2 regions of the Butyricicoccus faecihominis genome follow, and region 2 is predicted to be linked to the other one. Evidence: riboswitches for the same ligand, from Rfam matches in the RefSeq annotation. Region 2 holds a riboswitch; the other holds the start of a gene.

Region 1 (10,329 bases), on a different contig from region 2:
AAAAACTTCTCATCCGCCTGCTCATAGGCCGTGTCGAGCACTTCTTCGAGCACCTCGGCGCGAAGCAGCTTGCCCTCGTTTTCGTCCATCAGGCGGAAGTCGGGTGCGATACCGAGCACCGCCGCCTGCTCGCGCGCGAGCGACAGACACAGCGCGTGCACGGTCGTGATTTTCGCGCGGTGCACGAGGAACAGCTGCCGCCGCAGACGGGTATCCCGCGGGTTTGCGGCTACAGCCGCACCGAGTGCCGCACCGATTCGCTCACGCATTTCGGCTGCCGCCGCGTTGGTAAACGTAACCAGCAGCAGGCGGTCGATATCGACCGGATCGTTCTCGTCCGTCAGCCGCCGGAGCACGCGCTCGGTCAGCACGGCTGTCTTGCCCGAGCCGGCTGCCGCTGAAACCAGCAGTGCACCGCCGCGGTCGTCGATCGCGGTCTGCTGATCAGGTGTCCACTTCGGCATTGTCGTCCCCTCCTAACTGCTCCCAGAATTCCTTGTCCTTGATGTTTTTCAGCCAGCGCACCTTGTCTCCGGCGGTCTCATCGAACCGGCAGGCTGCCCGGAAATCACACCATTCGCAGTAGCTGCGGTCGGTCTTGCACGGGTCGGCTTCAATGCTGCCGTTTCGCAGAGCCTGTCCCATTTCGAGCAGCTTTTTCTGCGTGTATCGTGCCAGTCTGCCGAATTTCGCCAGATCGGCTACCGCAGACTTGGCGGCAAGCGTCGGCTCATCCTCACCCTTCCTGGTCTTGATAGAGACCGGAATAAATCGTCCATCACCCTCCAGACCGTGCTCCATCGCCTCGAGCAGCGACATATCGTCGCTCAGCAGACCCGAACGCCGCAGCGCCTTATCGCGCAGGATGCGCAGCCCTTCCTCGTCCGTGTCGCGCGCCGCGTCCGGCAGCTCATCACGCACCGGAACGTACAGCACACCCGCCGGTACGATTTCGTTCAGCTCGGCAGTCAGGCGGGCTCGATAGCGGTCAAGCCCCTCCTGCTGCAGCGCGTACAGATAGATGATAAGCTGCATGTTGAGTCCATACCAGATGTCGGACAGCGAAAATGACTTTTTTCCGCTTTTATAGTCCATAACGCGCAGATAGAGGCGGCCGTTTTTGATGTAGCCATCCACGCGGTCCACCTTGCCGGAGAGCGAAACCGACACATCGCCGTCCTCGCACTGCACGGGCGGCAGGTCGCCGCTGCGCGAGAAGTCCAGCTCATAGTCGATCGGCGCAAAGTCGGATACGCGCAGTTCTTCGATCACGTTGTCGAGGATCTGCTCCACGGCGCGCACCAGTCGGCGGAACAGGTACTGGAAACGCGCGGTTTTGTTCTCCAGGCCGCCCAGTTCCTCCGCGACATACTGCCGTACCGCTTCACGGCAGGCTTTGCGCACGGTCGGCTGATCGGCATGGGCGGCGCCGCCCTCGCACTTTCCAAGAGCATCCAGCGCATGCTCGAGCACATAGTGGATGAACGTGCCGGTCGAGAGCGCATCAAACCTCGCCACGCGGCGCGGCTTGGCCTTCAAACCGTACTGCATAAAGAACGCAAACCGGCAGGAATAGAACGTATCCACGCGCGAATCCGTCAGATTAAGACTTTTTCCGTACAATCCGTCAATCGTGTGCGGACTGCTCAGCGGTCCTCTGCCGCGTCGCTGCGCCTGCGCGTTTTTGACTCGCTCATCATCCTTATAGTAGTCATAGGCGGCCCGCACAGCGGCTGTCCGGTCGCCCGAAAGATACGCGCACGCGAGTTCGACCGCCGGTCGTTCCGCCTGCAGGCGGTCGCGCACGGTCTCCGTCCGGTGGGTGGAAAACGGCACATCCGGCAGCAGCTCCCGCACTGTGTTCACGAAGTAGGACGGCCGCGTTTCACCGCCGCCTGCGTCGATGGTGTGATACGTCAGCAGCAGCTCGTCTGTCGGGCACGCAAGTGCCCGATAGAGCGTTTCCTGCTCCATCAACAGGCGTTCCTCGCCGTAGGCTTTGAGTTCCACGCCGAGCGCATCCATTTTGTCGCGGTCCATGTCACTCAGCAGCGAGGTCGAGGATGGGGTTTTCGGTATCAGGCCGTCGTTAACGCCCAGCAGGATGACATATTTCGCATTTTCCGTACACGCACGCTCGATGTTGCCGCAGGTCACGCGGTCGAGCGAAACCGGAATCGTACCCACATCGTACTCGCCGAGCACCAGCCGGAACAGCTGCGCGAAACGGTCGAGCGTCAGCGGCATATCCCCGCACACCCACGCGAACTGCTCCATCGCAGAAACCAGGATTTCCCACAGCTGGCGGTACTCATCGGCCAGCTGCAGACGGCCCGCCTGCTCGTGTCCGGCGGCGCGGTCGGTCATGCGCTGCGGCGCATCCACCGCGAGAAGGAATGCATAGAGCGTACGCACGCAGTCACCTGCAGGCTGCTCACCTGCAAGTGCCTCGCGCAGTGCGGAGAACGGCGCGATTGCTCGTTTGCGGAGTGTGTTCAGCTCGGCAAGCTGTGCCTTCGCGTTCTCGTCGATGGACAGACCATAGCCGTCCGGATGCTCGGTCCACTCGCGTTCCCATGCTCCGCCGCGGATGTTCCAGGTGAGCACATAGTTCTCTAATTTGTCAATTTCGTCCCAATCCAAGCCCGCGAGTCCGGTCTTGAGACAGGAGAATAGATCTTCATATCGGAAGTGATTTCGCACCGCTTCCAGCGCATTCGTGACCAGCGCCATCGGCGGACGGGACAGCAGATCCGGCTTTTCCGCGAGGAATACCGGAATGTCGTACCGCGCCATCGCCATTGCAAGGAACGCGCTGTACGGCTCGATATCGCGTGCCGCAACCACAAAATCGCGGCAGCGCGCGCCTTCGTCCCGCACCTTGCGCCGAATGTAGGCCGCCGCATGCTCACACTCGTCAAACGGTGAAGCCGCCTCGTACAGCCGAACGCCGTCCGCGCTCTCCTGCGGGGCACGCACCGGCAGCAGGCTTTCGCGTTCGAGCGCAGCCAGTCCCGCCGGTCGGGCCACCTTGCTTTCGCCCAGTTCGATGCGCTCGACCGTCTGGTTATGATGCTTTGCCATCCGGGTTAATTTCTGCACTGTTTTACAGCCGGTAAGGAAAATCTCCGGGTAATCCGTATCGCAGGTTACCGCTGCAGCGAGCGGCACACCCGCCGCCAGCATGGCATCAACTACTGCACTTTCCTGCACGGTAAAGCCGAGAAAACCATCCAGATAGACCGCTGCACCGTCCAACGTGTGGCTTTCTGCCAGACGGTCGCGCAGGTGTGTCAGACGGTCTCTCGGGTCAGGCAAAGACTCCTCGCACAGGCGCTCATATGCCGTCAAAATCTGTGCAAGATCGGACAATTTTTCTGCAAGTACCGCGTCCTCACTCTCCTCGGCAGCCGCAAACAGCGTCTCCGGTGCGACTGCACAGGTTTTGCACTCGTCGATCAGCCGCAGCGCCTCCTGCAGCAGCTCCGGCTTGTCTGCCAGACCCTTCCACGCACTCAGCCCGCCCTGCACACGGCGTGCCGCCTCCTGCAAGGTCAAAAGCTGACCTGCCGGCGTCAGCATCTGCTGTGCCAGTCCGCCGACCTCAGAGAACACACGGTCAGCCAATCGTGAGAACGTCAGCACCTCGGCCGTGCGTGCGCCGTGGTTGTGCGTGGCTGCGGCAAGCCGTCTCTCCATCAGGTGCGAGTTCAGCTCGGGCACGAGCAGAATCTGCCGTCCCTCTCCCTTTTCACTCAGCGCCGCGATCTCCCGCAGGATGGCCGTTGTCTTGCCGCTCCCCGCTCGTCCGGTCCAGATCCGCATGGCACACTCTCCTTTCATTTCATAGCTATTTGATTATAGCACAACCGGAGCAAATTGAAAATTGGTAATGGAAAACGGAAAATTATCAATAACAACCGTATGGTCATTTTATATTTTTTATGCGTTATCAGCGTATTTTCCAGTCTTTTTCGAACTTTTACGGTGCTTTGTTTGCATTCACATATTCTGTAAAATTATTTTTTCAAAAAACTCTTGCATTTTTCTCCGCTTGGGACTATACTTTCCTCAGGCGGAACAATAAAGGCTCTGCCCCGCAAAACCAAATATTTGATTCTTCAGGGCAGGGTGCAATTCCCTACCGGCGGTACAGCCCGCGAGCGGATGCCATTCGGCGGAAGCATGATTCGGTGAAATTCCGAGGCCGACAGTATAGTCTGGATAAAAGAAGAATGCACGGAAAGATTTTCCGTTTGTTTGCTGTTCTGAAATGCCGATTCGGTGTTTCAGACTTTTTATTTTCACAATGCTTTTTTCAGCGTCCCGAAGATTCTATCTTTGGGACGTTTTTTTATGGCTGTCGCCAAACTATTGTGAAATTTTCTACAGAATTATATCAGGTGATTCTATGCAGGAGCAAAAACAGGAATATATGCGTCGGGCGCTGGCGCTGGCCCAGCGCGGAGCCGGTCACGTCAACCCGAATCCGATGGTCGGCTGCGTCATCGTCAAGGACGGAAAAATCATCGGTGAAGGCTGGCACGAGCACATCGGCGGCCTGCATGCCGAGCGCAATGCATTCGCGCACTGCACCGAGGACTGCACGGGCGCAGACCTTTACGTCACACTCGAGCCGTGCTGCCACTGGGGACGCACGCCGCCGTGCACAGACGCAGTCATCGAGCACAAGATCGGCCGCGTGTTCGTCGGCTGTCTGGACCCGAACCCGCTGGTAGCCGGCAAAGGCGCACAGATCCTGCGCGACGCAGGCATTGAAGTAGAGACCGGCGTGTGCGAGGACGAATGCCGCCGCGTGAATGAAGTTTTCTTTCACTACATCACGCACAAAACGCCGTTTGTGACGCTCAAGTACGCGATGACGCTCGACGGCAAAATCGCCGCGCACACCGGTGACAGCCGCTGGGTTACCGGCGAGACCGCCCGCCGTCATGTGCACAAAACGCGCAATCGGCTGCCCGCCATCATGGTCGGCATCGGCACCGTGCTTGAGGACGATCCGCTGCTCACCTGCCGCATTGACGGCGGGCGCGATCCGATCCGCGTAATCTGCGACAGCCGCGCAAGAACGCCGATCGACAGCAGAATCGTACAGACGGCGAACAAAATCCCGACCTATATCGCGGTCGTCGATCGAAATGAGCGCACCGCTGAACTGGAACGGCACGGTGTACACATTCTCGAATGCAAAACGAAAAACGAGCGCGTAGACCTTGCCGATCTGATGCGCCAGCTCGGCGCACTCGGCATCGACGGTCTGCTTCTCGAAGGCGGCTCGGCACTTGCGTTCTCCGCGCTGGAGGCCGGTGTGGTGCACCGCGTGCAAGCGTACATCGCCCCGAAAATCATCGGCGGTGCAGGCGCAAAAAGTCCGGTCGGAGGTCTGGGATTTGACAAGATGGTGCAGGCGCTTCCGCTGAAGGACGTGACCTGCACGCCGATGGACGAAGATTTCCTGATTGAAGGGAGATTGTAATGTTTACTGGACTTATCGAAGAAATCGGTACGGTGCGGCGCATCGAGCGCGGCGCAAAGGGCGCTCGGCTGACGATTGCAGCGAATACCGTGCTCGAAAATACAAAAATCGGTGACAGCATTGCCACGAACGGCGTATGCCTGACCGTGGTCACGCTGACGGACGACAGCTTCAGCGCCGACGTGATGGCGGAGAGCTTGCGGCGCTCCGCGCTCGGCAGTCTGCAGAGCGGCTCGCCGGTCAATCTGGAGCGCGCGATGCCTGCCGACGGACGGTTCGGCGGTCATATCGTATCCGGCCATATCGACGGCACCGGCTCGGTTCTCTCGCAGCGGCGCGAGGACAACGCCGTGTGGGTGACGATCAAAACACCGGCTCCCCTGCTCCGGTACATCGTCGAAAAAGGCTCGATCGCCATTGATGGCGTCAGCCTTACCGTGGCGGCTGTGACGGACACCGACTTTTCGGTCTCCATCATTCCGCACACCGGCGCACAGACCATTCTGCTCGGCAAAAAGCCGGGCGAGCCGGTCAACCTCGAATGTGATGTGATCGGCAAATACGTTGAAAAAATGCTCACGCCGCACAAATCCAGCGGTATTACGATGGATTTTCTTGCACAACACGGATTTTAACGGAGGTTTTCTCTTATGGAATATCAGTTCAATACAGTTGAAGAGGCGCTCGAAGAGCTTCGCGCCGGACACCTCATCCTCACCATTGATGACCCGGACCGCGAAAACGAGGGCGACCTCATCTGCGCGGCACAGTTTGCCACGACCGAGAACGTCAACTTTATGGCGACCCATGCCAAGGGCCTGATCTGCACACCGATGAGTGAGCAGGTTGCACTCCGTCTCGGTCTCGAGCAGATGGTAAAGGTCAACACCGACAACCACCACACCGCGTTCACGGTCTCCATCGACCATGTGGACACCACGACCGGCATTTCCGCCGAGGAACGCGGCTTTACCTGCCGCAAATGTGCGGATATCCACACCAAGCCGGAGGAACTCCGCCGTCCGGGACACGTTTTCCCGCTCGTCGCACGCCGCGGCGGTGTGCTGACCCGCAACGGCCACACCGAGGCGACTGTCGATCTGTGCCGTCTGGCCGGACTCGAGCAGTGCGGTCTGTGCTGTGAGATCATGCGCGATGACGGCACGATGATGCGCACGCCCGAGCTGATGGAGAAGGCCAAGGAATGGGGTCTCAAGATCATCACTATCAAGGACCTGCAGGACTACTGCCGCCGTCATGATAAGCACGTTGTCCGCGAAGCCTGTGCGAAAATGCCGACCCGTTTCGGTGAGTTCCGCATCTACGGCTACGTCAACGACCTGACCGGCGAGCACCACGTTGCGCTCGTCAAGGGCGAGATCGGCGATGGCAAGAACCTGCTCTGCCGCGTACACTCCGAGTGTCTGACCGGCGATGTGTTCGGTTCCCGCCGGTGCGACTGCGGTCAGCAGCTTGCGGCAGCCATGCAGCAGATCGACAAGGAAGGCCGTGGCGTGCTGCTCTATATGCGCCAGGAAGGCCGCGGCATCGGTCTGATCAACAAGCTGAAGGCGTATGAGCTGCAGGAAAAGGGCTTCGATACAGTCGAGGCAAACGTAAAGCTCGGCTTTGCGCCCGACCTGCGTGAATACTGGATCGGCGCTCAGATCCTGCAGGACCTCGGCGCGAAGGAGCTGCGCCTGCTGACCAATAATCCGGAGAAGATTTACGGTCTGGACGGCTTCGGCGTAGAGATCGCCGAGCGCGTGCCGATTGAGATTGCACCGCAGAAGGACGACGCGTTCTACCTCAGAACCAAGAAGATTAAGATGGGACACCTCTTTAGTGAAACATTGTAATCAATCTATCCCGCAGGGCGGGATGATCTCACCTCGCTCTGCAATATATCTGTTCACCATATTGAAAGGAAGATTTTAAGATGAAGGTACTCGAAGGCAAGTTAGTAGCAACCAAGGGCAAGTTTGCAATCGTTGGTGCACGTTTCAACGAATTTATCGTTTCCAAGCTGATCTCCGGCGCGGAGGACACGCTGGTACGTCACGGTGTGGACACGGATGACATCACGCTCGTATGGGTTCCGGGTGCATTTGAGATTCCGCTTGCGGCGCAGAAGCTGGCGCAGAGCGGCAAGTATGATGCAGTTATCTGCCTCGGCGCGGTTATCCGCGGCTCGACCAGCCACTACGACCTCGTGTGCAACGAGGCTGCCAAGGGCATCGCACAGGTCAACCTGCAGACCGGCGTACCGGTAACGTTCGGCGTGATTACCACTGAGAACATCGAGCAGGCCATCGAGCGCGCAGGCACCAAGGCCGGCAACAAGGGCGCCGATGCAGCGATTGCCGCTCTCGAGCTGGCAAACCTGCTGCCGCAGCTCTAAAATTGTGCAAAAAAAATGCTCTCTGATGATTCAGAGAGCATTTTTATTTACCATCCTCAATTCTATTTTCCTCCTGCAGACGAAAAACCACCCGAGAAAATCCCGGGTGGTTTTCTTTATTCTACCGAGCCTTCTCCGCCCATGAGCGCGGTCAGCTCCTCAATCCGCTCCAGTGGGAACGGCGGGAACGCCACCGGCTTCATGGCGATGGACATCAGCTTCATCGGGTTATCGTCCGCCGCTGCGCGGTTAGAGTGCAGTACACCGCGCCTGCCGGTACGACCGGACGGCCGCACACCCTGCAGGTGAAGCTGTCGTCGCAGGCGTGCGTTTTGTAATAACCCTTTTGATATTGCTTGCGTTTATTCTCCCGATTCATGAGAATTCCTCCTGAAAAGTCGATATTATTCGTCCTTTGGGGAGGTGGTTTATGGGTTCAGCCGACCTCCCGGTCAGCTTACCGAATCCAATTCACCGTATTTCTTCAAAAAGCAAAGCTCCTTTAATTATTTATCCTTAAGTGCGTCCTTTACCTTATCCCAGAAGCTCTTGCGCTTGACCTGATTCTCGTCGGTAGACGTTTCCTCGAACTCACGCAGCAGCTTTTTCTGCTTGTCGGACAGGTTCTTCGGCACCTCGATGTTTACGCGGACGTACTGGTCGCCGCGACCGCGGCCGTTGACATTCTGAATGCCCTTGCCGCGCATGCGGAACGTCGTACCGGTCTGCGTGCCTTCCGGAATCTTGTACTCGATGCGGCCGTCGATGGTCGGCACCTGCAGCGTATCGCCGAGTGCGGCCTGTGCGAACGAAATCGGAATATCGACATGTACATCCGAGCCGTTGCGGGTAAAGATCGGATGCGGACGGATGGCAACCGTTACGAACAGATCGCCTGCGGGACCGCCGTTCACGCCTGCATTGCCCTGACCGCGCTGCTGGATGGACTGACCATCGTCGATACCTGCCGGAATGTTGACCTTGAACTTGCGGGTCTTGCGGACACGACCCTGACCGCCGCACTTCGGACACGGCTTCTTGATGATCTTGCCGGTGCCGCGGCAGTTCGGGCAGGCGCCCTGCGTCTGGAACATGCCGAGCGGCGTGCGCTGGGTCTGCGTAACAACGCCGGTGCCGCGGCAGTTCGGACAGGTCTCCGCCGTGGTGCCCTTTGCGGCACCTGTGCCGCCGCAGTCGTCACAGGATTCGATGCGCTCGACCGTGATCTCCTTCTCACAGCCGAATGCGGCTTCCTCGAAGGACAGGATCACCGTCTGACGGATGGATTCGCCTCGCTGCGGTGCGTTGCGGCGGGACGACCGTCCGCCACCAAAGCCGCCGCCGAAGAATGAGCCGAACAGGTCGCCCAAATCGCCCATGTCAAAGCCGCCGCCGTAGCCGCCTGCACCGGCGCCGCCGCCGTAGCTCGGGTCAACGCCGGCAAAGCCGAACTGGTCGTACTTGGCGCGCTTCTCCTTGTCGGACAGCACCTCGTATGCTTCGTTTACTTCCTTGAACTTATCCGCAGCCTCCGGATTATCCTTGTTGAGGTCCGGGTGGTACTTGCGCGCCAGCTTGCGGTATGCCTTTTTCAGCTCATCATCACTTGCGCCCTTCTGTACGCCGAGCACTTCATAATAATCTCTTTTATCAGCCATAAAAAATCATCCTATACACAGGGATAGGCGCACCAAAGTGCGCCTCTCCATTAGAGTGGAGTGTGGAGAGTGAAGAGTGAGGAGTTTTTCTCTCCACTCTTCACTCTTCTATCTTCACTCTTGCTTATTACTTATTGTCGTCGTCCTTAACCTCGGTGAAGTCAGCGTCTACAAAGTCGCCCTGCTGGCCGCCCTGTGCGCCTGCACCCGGCTGGCCGCCCATGTTCGGGTCGCCCTGCGGTGCCTGCTGCTGATAGATCTTGCCGGCCAGATCGGAGAACTTCTTGGACAGACCTTCGGTTGCAGCCTTGATCATATCGGTATCGGTGCCCTTGAGCGCTTCCTTAACCTTTTCGATCTCAGCCTGAACGCCTGCCTTCTCATCTGCGGACAGCTTGTCGCCCAGATCGGTCAGTGCCTTCTCGGACTGGAATACCAGCTGCTCAGCGTTGTTGCGAACCTCAACTGCTTCCTTGTTCTTCTTATCCTGCTCAGCGTACTGCTCAGCCTCGTGCATTGCCTTGTCGATCTCGTCCTGAGACAGATTGGTGGATGCAGTGATGGTGATCTTCTGCTCCTTGCCGGTGCCGAGGTCCTTAGCGGATACGTTTACGATGCCGTTTGCGTCGATATCGAAGGTAACCTCGATCTGAGGAATGCCGCGCGGTGCCGGAGCGATGCCGTCGAGGGTGAAGCGGCCGAGGGTCTTATTGCCCGCAGCCATCTCGCGCTCGCCCTGCAGAACATGGATCTCAACCGACGGCTGGTTGTCA
Region 2 (10,329 bases):
CCGTGGCTGAAGGAGCATTACGGCTGTGAGGTTATCGCGGTTTCCGGCAACGTCGGTCAGGGCACCGAGCTGGACGGTCTGGAGGAGAAGGCGCTCAAGACCGGCGCGTCCAAGCTGTACATCGAGGATCTGACCAAGGACTTCGTTGATGACTACATCATCCCGACCATGAAGGCGGGCGCAACCTACGAGCAGTACCTGCTGGGAACCTCGTTCGCTCGTCCGATCATCGCAAAGCGTATTGTTGATATTGCACTGAAGGAAGGCGCTGACGCGATCTGCCACGGCTGCACCGGCAAGGGCAACGATCAGGTTCGTTTCGAGCTGGCTATTCATGCATTTGCACCGCAGATGGACATCATTGCTCCGTGGCGTTTCTGGGAGCTGAATAGCCGTGAGAAGGAGATCGAGTATGCGGAAGCGCACAACATTCCGCTGAAGATCAACAAGGAGACCAACTACTCCAAGGATAAGAATCTGTGGCACCTCAGCCATGAGGGTCTGGATCTCGAGCTGCCGTCCAACGAAGCACCGATCAACAAGCCGGGCTTCCTCGAGCTGGGCGTTTCCCCGGAAATGGCTCCGGACAAGCCGACCTATGTTACCATTCATTTCGAGAAGGGCGTTCCGACCGCAGTTGATGGCGAGAAGCTCGAGTCCGTTGCCCTGATCGAGAAGCTGAACACGCTCGGCGGCGAGAACGGCATCGGTATCCTCGATATCGTTGAGAACCGTCTGGTCGGTATGAAGAGCCGCGGTGTTTATGAGACTCCGGGCGGTGCGATCCTGTACGCAGCACATGCAAAGCTGGAGGAGATCACCCTCGACAAGGAGACCGCACATTATAAGAATCAGGTTGCTCTCAAGTTCGGCGAGCTGGTTTACAACGGCCAGTGGTACACGCCGCTGCGCAAGGCGCTCTCTGCATTTGTTGACTCCACCCAGGAGACCGTTACCGGCGATGTTAAGCTGAAGCTGTACAAGGGCAACATCATCCCGGCTTCCGTAACCTCTCCGTACAGCCTGTACTCCGAGGATATGGCAACCTTTAACGAGGATGACTGCTACGATCAGGCCGATTCTGCAGGCTTCATCAACCTGTTCGGTCTGCCGCTCAAGGTTCGTGCCCTGAACGATCAGATCCTGTACAAGAAGACCGGTGAGCATTTCCCGTCTGTTGAAAAGTAAGTAAAAGAAATCATAGGGCGGCACGCCCGTCGTGTGCCGCCCTATGAGTGTTTTGTGAGGTAACATAAATATGGCAAAATTATGGGCAGGACGTTTCCAGAAGGAAACCGATCTGGTGGTAAACGACTTTAACTCTTCCATCCTGTTTGACTGCCGCTTATATAAGGAAGATATCACCGGCTCTATCGCGCACGCTACCATGCTGGGTAAGCAGGGCATCATCGAGGAGCATGAGGCCGAAAAGATCGTCGAGGGTCTTAAGGGCATTCTGAAGGATATCGAGGACGGCAAGGTTGAGTTCTCGCTCGATTACGAGGACATCCACATGAACGTCGAGCAGCTGCTGACCGAGCGCATCGGTGATACCGGCAAGCGTCTGCACACCGGCCGTTCGAGAAACGATCAGGTTGCACTTGATATGCGTCTGTACGTCAAGAAGGAGATCAAGGAGATCATCAAGCTGATCCTCGGCTTTATGAAGGCGCTGACTGTAAAGAGCCGTGAGAATCTCGATGCGGTTATGCCGGGCTACACCCATCTGCAGCGCGCACAGCCGACGACCTTTGCACATTATATGATGGCGTATGCCAACATGCTCAAGCGCGACGTATCCCGCCTGCAGGATTGCTACGAGCGCATGGACGAAATGCCGCTCGGCTCGGGTGCATTGGCTTCGACCACTTATCCCATCGACCGCGACTTCGTTCGTCAGCAGCTTGGCTTTGCCCGCCTGACCGACAACTCGCTCGACGGCGTATCCGACCGTGACTACTGCGTGGAACTGCTCTCCGCGCTGTCCATCCTGATGATGCATCTGTCCCGTCTGTCCGAGGAAATTATTTCGTGGTGCTCGTGGGAGTTTAAGTTTGTCGAGCTGGACGATGCGTACTCCACCGGCTCGTCCATCATGCCGCAGAAGAAGAACCCGGACGTCTGCGAGCTGATCCGCGGCAAGACCGGCCGTGTTTACGGTGCGCTGACCACCATGCTGACCGTACTCAAGGGTCTGCCGCTGGCGTATAACAAGGATATGCAGGAGGACAAGGAGGCTGTATTCGGCGCGATCGACACCGTAAAGCAGTGCCTTGAGGTATTTACGCCGATGTTCTCCACCATGACGCTGCGCCGCGACAACATGCGCAAGGCAGCCTCCCGCGGCTTTATCAACGCAACCGACTGCGCCGACTACCTGACCAAGAAGGGTGTTCCGTTCCGCGATGCGTACAAGACGGTCGGCCGTCTGGTCAACCAGTGTATCAAGGCCGATGAGACCCTCGAGACCATGACCATGCGCGACTTTGCAGCAATTTCCAACAAGTTCGGCGACGACGTATACGACGCACTCGACCTGCGCACCTGTGTTGCTGAGCGTAAGGTCATCGGCGGCCCGGCTCCGCAGGAAGTAACCCGCCAGATTGATAAAATTGACAAGTTCATCGCGGAGGTTGAGGACGATGAAGCCTAAAATTTACATCGACGGCAAAGAGGGCACGACCGGTCTCCAGATTTACGAGCGCCTCGGCGGCCGCGACGACATCGAGCTGCTGCTCATCGATGAGGATAAGCGCAAGGACACCGAGGAGCGCCGCAAGTTCCTCAATGCAGCCGACATTGCGTTTCTGTGCCTGCCGGATGCGGCGGCGAAAGAGGCGGTTTCGCTCATCGAGAATGATACCACCCGTGTCATCGATGCATCGACCGCGCATCGCACCGACCCGGACTGGGATTACGGCTTTGCCGAGCTTTCCAAGGCGCACCGCGAAGCCATCAAGAACTCCAAGCGCGTTGCCAATCCGGGCTGCCACGCAAGCGGATTTATTTCCTCGGTTTACCCACTGGTAGCAAACGGTATCATTGCCGAGGACACCGCGCTCACCTGTGCTTCGCTGACCGGTTACTCCGGCGGCGGCAAGAAAATGATCGCGGAGTATCAGGACGAGAACCGCGATCCGCGACACGATTCCGAGCGCATTTACGGTCTGAACCTGCACCATAAGCACCTGCCGGAGATGGGCTACATCTGCGGTCTGACGCAGGCGCCGGTGTTCGTGCCAATCGTAGGTGACTTTTACAAGGGTATGGCCACCACAGTTATGCTCCCGGGCGTAGATGCACATCTCGTGCATGCGACGCTCACCAGGCACTACGAGGGTCAACAGCTTGTCACCGTGGCGCCGTTCGGCGGTGAAGAGCCGATGATCTACGCCAACACACTGGCTGGTCACGACAGCCTCAAGCTGATCGTCTGCGGCCACGAGGAGCAGACCATTGTCACCGCACTGTTTGACAATCTCGGCAAGGGCGCTTCGGGCGCTGCCGTGCAGAATATGAATATCATGCTCGGTCTGGATGAAACGACCGGCTTAAACCTCTGATTTCAGCAGGGAGAATTATTATGAAAATTATCGAAGGCGGCGTTTGCGCCGCAAAGGGCTTTAAGGCGGGCAGTGTGCGCTGCGGCGTCAAGGAAAGCCGCACGAATGACGATACCGCAATCATTTTCAGCGAATGCGAATGCACCGCGGCTGCCACCTACACGATGAACCGCGTCAAGGCGGCTCCGCTGTATGTTACCATGGAGCATCTCGAGGACGGCGTAGCACGCGCGATCGTCGCCAATGCGGGCAACGCGAACGCCTGTGCACCGGACGGTATGGAGAACGCTCGCCGTATGGCGCAGGCAGCGGCCAAGCTGCTCGGCGTAGCCGAAACCGATGTTGCCGTTGCATCCACCGGTGTGATCGGTCAGCGCCTCAACATCGAGTGCATCGAGGAGCACCTGCCGGAACTGGTTCTGGAGGACAACGCCTCCGAGAAGGCAAATCGCGCCATCATGACCACCGACACCAAGCCCAAGACTGCGGCTGTTGAGTTCACCATCGGCGGCAAGACCTGTCGCATCGGCGGCATCTGCAAGGGCAGCGGCATGATTCATCCGAACATGGGCACTATGCTGTCCTTCATCACGACTGACTGCGCCATCACGCATGAAATGCTGACTGATGCACTTCAGGAGAACGTAAAAAAGACCTACAACCGTGTAACGGTTGACGGCGACACCTCCACCAACGATATGTGCATCGTGCTCGCAAACGGCATGGCAGGCAATACACTCATCGAGTGGCAGGACGAGGAATATCAGGCGTTCTGCAAGGCACTCAACGAGGTCAACACCCGCCTGGCACGCCAGATCGCCGCAGACGGCGAAGGTGCAACCAAGCTGGTTACCTGCACCGTTAAGAACTCCCGCTCCGAGGAAGCAGCTGAGCGACTGGCCAAGGCCGTTGTCGGCTCCAATCTTGTCAAGGCGGCCATGTTCGGCGCAGATGCAAACTGGGGACGCGTGCTGTGTGCAATGGGCTACTCCAAGGCGCCGTTCCGTCCGGAGTACGTTTCTGTGGTGTTCGAGTCCGCTGCAGGCAGCGTAGCAGTCTGCGACAAGGGTGCTGCTCTGGATTTTGATGAAGATCTGGCGAAGAAGGTGCTCTCCGAGAACGAGGTTACCATTGCGGTTGATGTAAATGAGGGCGAGGACAGCGCTACTGCATGGGGCTGCGACCTTACTTACGATTATGTGAAAATTAACGGAGATTATAGAACGTAATCGCTGCTTATAACAGGATAAAGGAACGAATTAGTATGGATACTCAACTTGATGCGGAGCTGCGCGCCAATATTCTGGTCGAAGCACTTCCGTATATTCAGGAATATTACGGTCAGACCGTTGTCGTAAAATACGGTGGCAACGCAATGATCAACGAGGAGCTGAAGGACGCGGTCATCCACGATCTGGTACTGCTCAATCTGGTCGGCGTCAAGGTCGTTATCGTACACGGCGGCGGCCCGGAAATCAATGAAATGCTGGGAAAGATCGGCAAGGAGAGCAAGTTTGTCAACGGTCTGCGCTATACCGATCGTGAAACCATGGATATTGTCCAGATGGTGCTGTGCGGCAAGGTCAACAAGGACCTTGTAACCCTGATCGAGAAGGCAGGCGGCCGCGGCATCGGTCTCGGCGGCATGGACGGCGGCCTGTTTCAGGCGAAGCGCCTGACCGACCGCTCGGGTACGGATTACGGCTACGTCGGCGACATTATGGACGTAGACCCGGCTCCGGTTATCGATGTGCTGCAGCAGGGCTATATCCCGGTCGTTTCTACCGTTGCACAGGGCATCGACGATGAAACCAACTACAACATCAACGCTGATACCGCAGCCAGCAAGCTGGCAGTTGCACTCGGTGCAAAAAAGCTGATTCTGCTGACCGACGTACGCGGTCTGATGCAGGACATTAACGATCCGGACAGTGTCATTCACCGTCTCAAGGTGTCCGAGGTGCCGAAGCTGGTGCGCGACGGCATCATCAAGGGCGGCATGATCCCCAAGGTAGACTGCTGTGTTGAGGCAGTCCGCAAGGGCGTTGAGCGTGCCACCATTCTGGATGGCCGTGTCAAGCATTCGATTCTGATCGAGCTGCTTTCCAAGGTCGGCGCAGGCACTATGTTTCAGTAATTGAGAATTGAAAATGGAGAATGGAGAATGATTCGCTCCGTATCTCCGATAAAAGGTGATACCCTATGACTTACAATGAATTAAAAAGCGAAGAAAATAAATATGTAATGAACACCTATGGCCGTTTCCCGATTGCACTGGACCACGGCGAGGGTGCGACCCTGTGGGACGTTGAGGGCAAGAAGTACATCGACCTTGCTTCCGGCATCGGTGTAAACTGTCTGGGTTATGCCAATCCGGCAATCATTGACGCGATCGATAAGCAGGCGCACAAGCTGATGCATGTTTCCAACCTGTTCACCACCGAGCCGATGGTTCAGGTTGCCAAGAAGCTGGTAGAAAAGACACATCTGGGTGGCAAGGTATTCTTTGCCAACTCGGGCGCTGAGGCAAACGAGGGTGCCATCAAGCTGGCGCGCAAGTACTCGTTCGACAAGTATGGTGAGGGCCGCTTCAAGGTGCTGACGCTCATCAATTCCTTCCACGGACGTACCGTAACCACGCTGAAGGCCACCGGTCAGGAGCGTTTCCACAACTATTTCTTCCCGTTTACCGAGGGCTTTGATTACGCGGTTGCCAACGACATCAAATCGGTACGCGCAAAGGCGGATGATATGACCTGCGCCATCATGATGGAGCTGATTCAGGGCGAGGGCGGTGTTCTGCCGCTTGACCGCGAGTTCGTCAAGGAGGTAGAGAAGCTCTGCCGCGAGAAGGATATGCTGCTTATCATCGACGAGGTGCAGACCGGTATCGGTCGTACCGGCAGCCTGTTTGCCTTCCAGCAGTACGATATCAAGCCGGACGTTGTCACTATGGCAAAGGGTCTTGGCGGCGGCATGCCGATCGGCGCTGTCATGGCGGCGGATACCTGCTGCAACGTCCTGACGCCGGGCACGCACGCGACCACCTTCGGCGGTACGCCGATTGTCTGCTCCGCAGCAAACGTCGTGCTCGATACTGTCGGTGACGGCCAGTTCCTGATGAAAGTGCGCGAAAAGGGCGAGTACCTTCGCAACGGCATCCTGTCCCTTGGCTCGCCGAATATCAAGGGCGTGCGCGGCATGGGTCTCATGCTCGGCATCATCGTTGAGGAAGGAAAGCACTCCGTGTTTGCCAATAAGCTGATCGAAAACGGCGTTCTGGCGATCACCGCCGGCAAAAATGCCGTTCGTCTGCTCCCGCCGCTCACCATTTCGAAGGAAGAAATGGATGAAGCACTCGCTATCATGGCAAAGGTATTTTAATCAAAGGTCTTGACAATTAGTAATTAACGTGATTATCGTACTGGTGCAGCAGCACCCAAATAATTACTAACTACTAATTATTCATTGCTAATTTGCAGAAAGGGTTTATTACAATGAAGCATTTACTGAAGCTGCTTGACTGCTCCACCGAGGAGATCATCGGTCTGCTCGATCTGGCGGATCAGCTCAAGTATGAGAGAAAGCACAACATTTCCCATCGTCACCTGGAAGGCAAGAACCTTGGCATGATCTTCCAGAAGTCCTCCACCCGTACCCGCGTTTCCTTCGAGACCGGCATGTATCAGCTGGGCGGTCAGGCGCTGTTCCTGTCCAACCGTGATCTGCAGATTGGCCGCGGCGAACCGGTACAGGATACGGCCCGCGTGCTGAGCCGCTATCTGGACGGCATCATGATCCGCACCTATGAGCAGAAGGAAGTAGAGGATCTGGCAAACTACGGCTCTATTCCGATCATCAACGGTCTGACTGATTTCTGCCATCCGTGTCAGGTTCTGGCGGACCTCATGACCATCCGTGAGAAGTTTGCCGTTCTTGAGGGTCTCAAGATGTGCTACATTGGCGACGGCAACAACATGGCAAACTCGCTGATCGTCGGCGGCCTCAAGACCGGCATGAGGGTTTCCATCGCAACGCCGGTGGACTACCGTCCGGACGCTGAGGTTATGGCATTCGCAGAGCCGAACCCGAACTTCTTCATCACCGATGACCCGATGAAGGCTGCTGAGAACGCAGACGTTGTTATCACTGATACATGGGCGTCCATGGGACAGGAAGCCGAGAAGGAAGTCCGCATGAAGGCATTCCAGGGCTATCAGGTCAATGATGAGCTGCTGGCTGCTGCAAAGCCGGGCTGCATGGTGCAGCACTGCCTGCCGGCCTACCGTGAGCAGGAGATCACCACCAAGGTGTTCGAGGAGCACGCAAACGAAATTTTCGAGGAAGCAGAAAACCGCCTGCACGCACAGAAGGCCGTTATGGTTACTCTGATGAGCAGCAAGGAAGACTGATTTCTGATAAAAAGCCGCTTTCGCAAGGGAAGGCGGCTTTTATGTTTTTTCTTGCTGAAGTGTTGACAAGTCCTTTACTGGTGACTATAATAGCAATATAAATAAATCAGTTCTGTTTCAGGGCGGAGTGAAAGTCTCCACCGGCAGTATACAGGCTTCGAGCCTGATAGTCTGCGAGCCGCAAGGCATGATGGGTTAGAATCCCAACCGACGGTTATAGTCCGGATGAGAGAAACAGATGTACCTATCGCTACGTCTGTATGCCTCTGGAGCAATCCAGGGGTTTGTTTTATTTATGGAACAGGACTCCTGAAAGGGAGAAAACAGCAATGACCAAAACCAGCAAGATCACCTACACCGCAATTTTCGCGGCTATCGCAACCGTACTGATGTACTTTGAATTTCCGATTCCGTTCATGCCGCCGTTCCTCAAGGTGGATCTGTCCGGTGCAGTCGTGCTCATCGGTGCGTTTATTTTCGGCATCGCTCCGGCGATCACGATGATCGGCATCAAGGACATCATTCATCTGACCCAGACCCAGACCGGCGGCTCCGGTGAGGTCGCAGATTTCCTGATGCTTTCCACGCTCGTTGTTATTGCCGTGCTGCTGTACCGCGGTCACAAGAGCCGCAAGATGGCTGTCCTCGGCTGTGCAGCTGGCTCGGTTGCTATGGCGTGTGTCGGCATGTTGACCAACTATTTTCTTATCATTCCGTTTTATTCGCAGGTTATGCCGCTGCAGGCTATCTTTGATGCATGCAACGCGATCAACCCGTATGTGACCGGCATGCAGGGCTATCTGCTGCTCGGCGTTCTGCCGTTCAATCTCATCAAAGGCGCAATCCTGACTGCGATTACCATGCTTGCCTACAAGAAACTGAGCGTGTTCATCAAGTCCAAGCAGATCGAATTGCACCACTCCAGACAGCGTGTCGGCTAAGTAAAAAACGAAGGTGCTCTCCAGCAAACGGAGAGCACCTTTTTGTTCAATAATCGCAAACAGTGCGGTAACATCTATGATTTCGACAAAGATCTGTATACGAATTGACAAAATGCGTGGCCAAGATTATATCACATGCGTGCATCTAATAGACTCGGTCCCGTCAAGATTTGTGCGCAAAATTGTTTGCAGGTTCTCCGGCTGAGTGAAGTCAGCCGGCAATGAAGGCGTCGTCCAGCGCCGCCTCCGAGTACTTCATGTTCATATATTTTTTCTGCCCCACTGCGTGCCCGCCACATGGCGAAGCCGAGCGAAGACCAGCATCAGAGCAGAGTTGCCGTCAGGGAATGTTCCCACCACGCGGGTTCTGCGGCGGATTTCACAATTCAGCCGCTTGATCACATTGTTGGTGCGGATGCGCGTCCAATGCTCACTGGGAAAATCGCAGTAGGTCAGCGTCTCCTCAATGCCGTCCTCGACCTTCTTGGCAGCCTCCTTCAGCTTCATGGCGCGCAGTTCGGCAACGACTTCTTTAGCCTTCTCGCGGGATGTCTGTTTGCTCTCCCGGGCGTGGATCGCCTTGAGCATTTTTTACCACAATTTTGACCTTGGATTTAGGCACAACAGAGAAAACATTGCGATAGAAATGCACTGTGCAGCGCTGGTATTTGGCGTCCGGGAACACCTCGCCCACGGTCTCCAGCATCCCCATGCACTTGTCGCCGACGATGAGTTTTACGCCGTCCAAGCCGCGTCCGCGGAGCCACTGAAAGAAGCTGACCTAGCTGGCCTTATCCTCTTTCATTCCCTCGGCGGCGCCTAAAACCTCATGGAAACCGTCATCATTCACGGCGATTGCCACCAGAATGGCTACATTTTCATACTCTCCGCCCCAGTTGCGGCGCAGATAGATGCCGTCCACGTAGACATACGGATAGCGCCCGCCCTGCAAGGGGCGGTTGCGCCAGTCCTCGATGTGGACGTAGGCTTTCTTGTTCAACTCGCTGATGGTAGCGGGTGAAACCTTGCTGCCCCACAGGGTCTCGGTGATGTCCTCTACCCGGTGCACGGAAACACGCCTGCCAGGTACATCTCGATGAGGGCCTCCTCCACGCTGCTCTCCCGGCGGCGATACCGCTCGATGATGGCGGTCTCAAAGGACACACCCTTGAGATGAGGCACGTGGAGCGTGACGTCGCCAGAGGCGGTGGTGAGATTCCGGTCATAGTGGCCGCTGCGGTAGCCCTGACGGGCCTCGCTGCGCTCGTAGCGGGCAGCCTGTGTCAGGGACCCCGTCTCCTTTTCCAGCAGCTCATTCCGGGTTTCCTCCACGCTGCTGCGGACCAATTCCTTGTTTTTCCCCTTGATAATTTCCTCATTCAGCTGTACAATTCTCTCGGACATAGTTTGTTG

Evidence for each region. A riboswitch is a leader RNA that binds a small molecule or an ion and turns the genes downstream of it on or off. The one in region 2 is predicted to bind FMN.
Region 1: it holds a riboswitch for FMN, as region 2 does, so the genes downstream of both, ribD (bifunctional diaminohydroxyphosphoribosylaminopyrimidine deaminase/5-amino-6-(5-phosphoribosylamino)uracil reductase RibD) here and IEY11_RS07340 (ECF transporter S component) in region 2, are expected to answer to the same signal.

The regions. Positions count from the first base shown of each region.
Region 1 is NZ_BMQH01000001.1:7,927-18,255, reverse strand. Features, by position in the region: gene addA (helicase-exonuclease AddAB subunit AddA) at 1-464, opposite strand, end outside; gene IEY11_RS00075 (PD-(D/E)XK nuclease family protein) at 445-3,825, opposite strand; FMN riboswitch at 4,114-4,240, shown strand; gene ribD (bifunctional diaminohydroxyphosphoribosylaminopyrimidine deaminase/5-amino-6-(5-phosphoribosylamino)uracil reductase RibD) at 4,412-5,497, shown strand; gene IEY11_RS00065 (riboflavin synthase) at 5,497-6,132, shown strand; gene IEY11_RS00060 (bifunctional 3,4-dihydroxy-2-butanone-4-phosphate synthase/GTP cyclohydrolase II) at 6,148-7,356, shown strand; gene ribH (6,7-dimethyl-8-ribityllumazine synthase) at 7,437-7,898, shown strand; partial or broken gene IEY11_RS00050 (hypothetical protein) at 8,015-8,277, opposite strand; gene dnaJ (molecular chaperone DnaJ) at 8,405-9,556, opposite strand; gene dnaK (molecular chaperone DnaK) at 9,684-10,329, opposite strand, start outside.
Region 2 is NZ_BMQH01000006.1:98,427-108,755, reverse strand. Features, by position in the region: gene IEY11_RS07375 (argininosuccinate synthase) at 1-1,188, shown strand, start outside; gene argH (argininosuccinate lyase) at 1,259-2,653, shown strand; gene argC (N-acetyl-gamma-glutamyl-phosphate reductase) at 2,643-3,563, shown strand; gene argJ (bifunctional glutamate N-acetyltransferase/amino-acid acetyltransferase ArgJ) at 3,584-4,792, shown strand; gene argB (acetylglutamate kinase) at 4,828-5,700, shown strand; gene IEY11_RS07350 (aspartate aminotransferase family protein) at 5,766-6,947, shown strand; gene argF (ornithine carbamoyltransferase) at 7,061-7,975, shown strand; FMN riboswitch at 8,085-8,216, shown strand; gene IEY11_RS07340 (ECF transporter S component) at 8,305-8,916, shown strand; partial or broken gene IEY11_RS07335 (IS256 family transposase) at 9,128-10,320, opposite strand.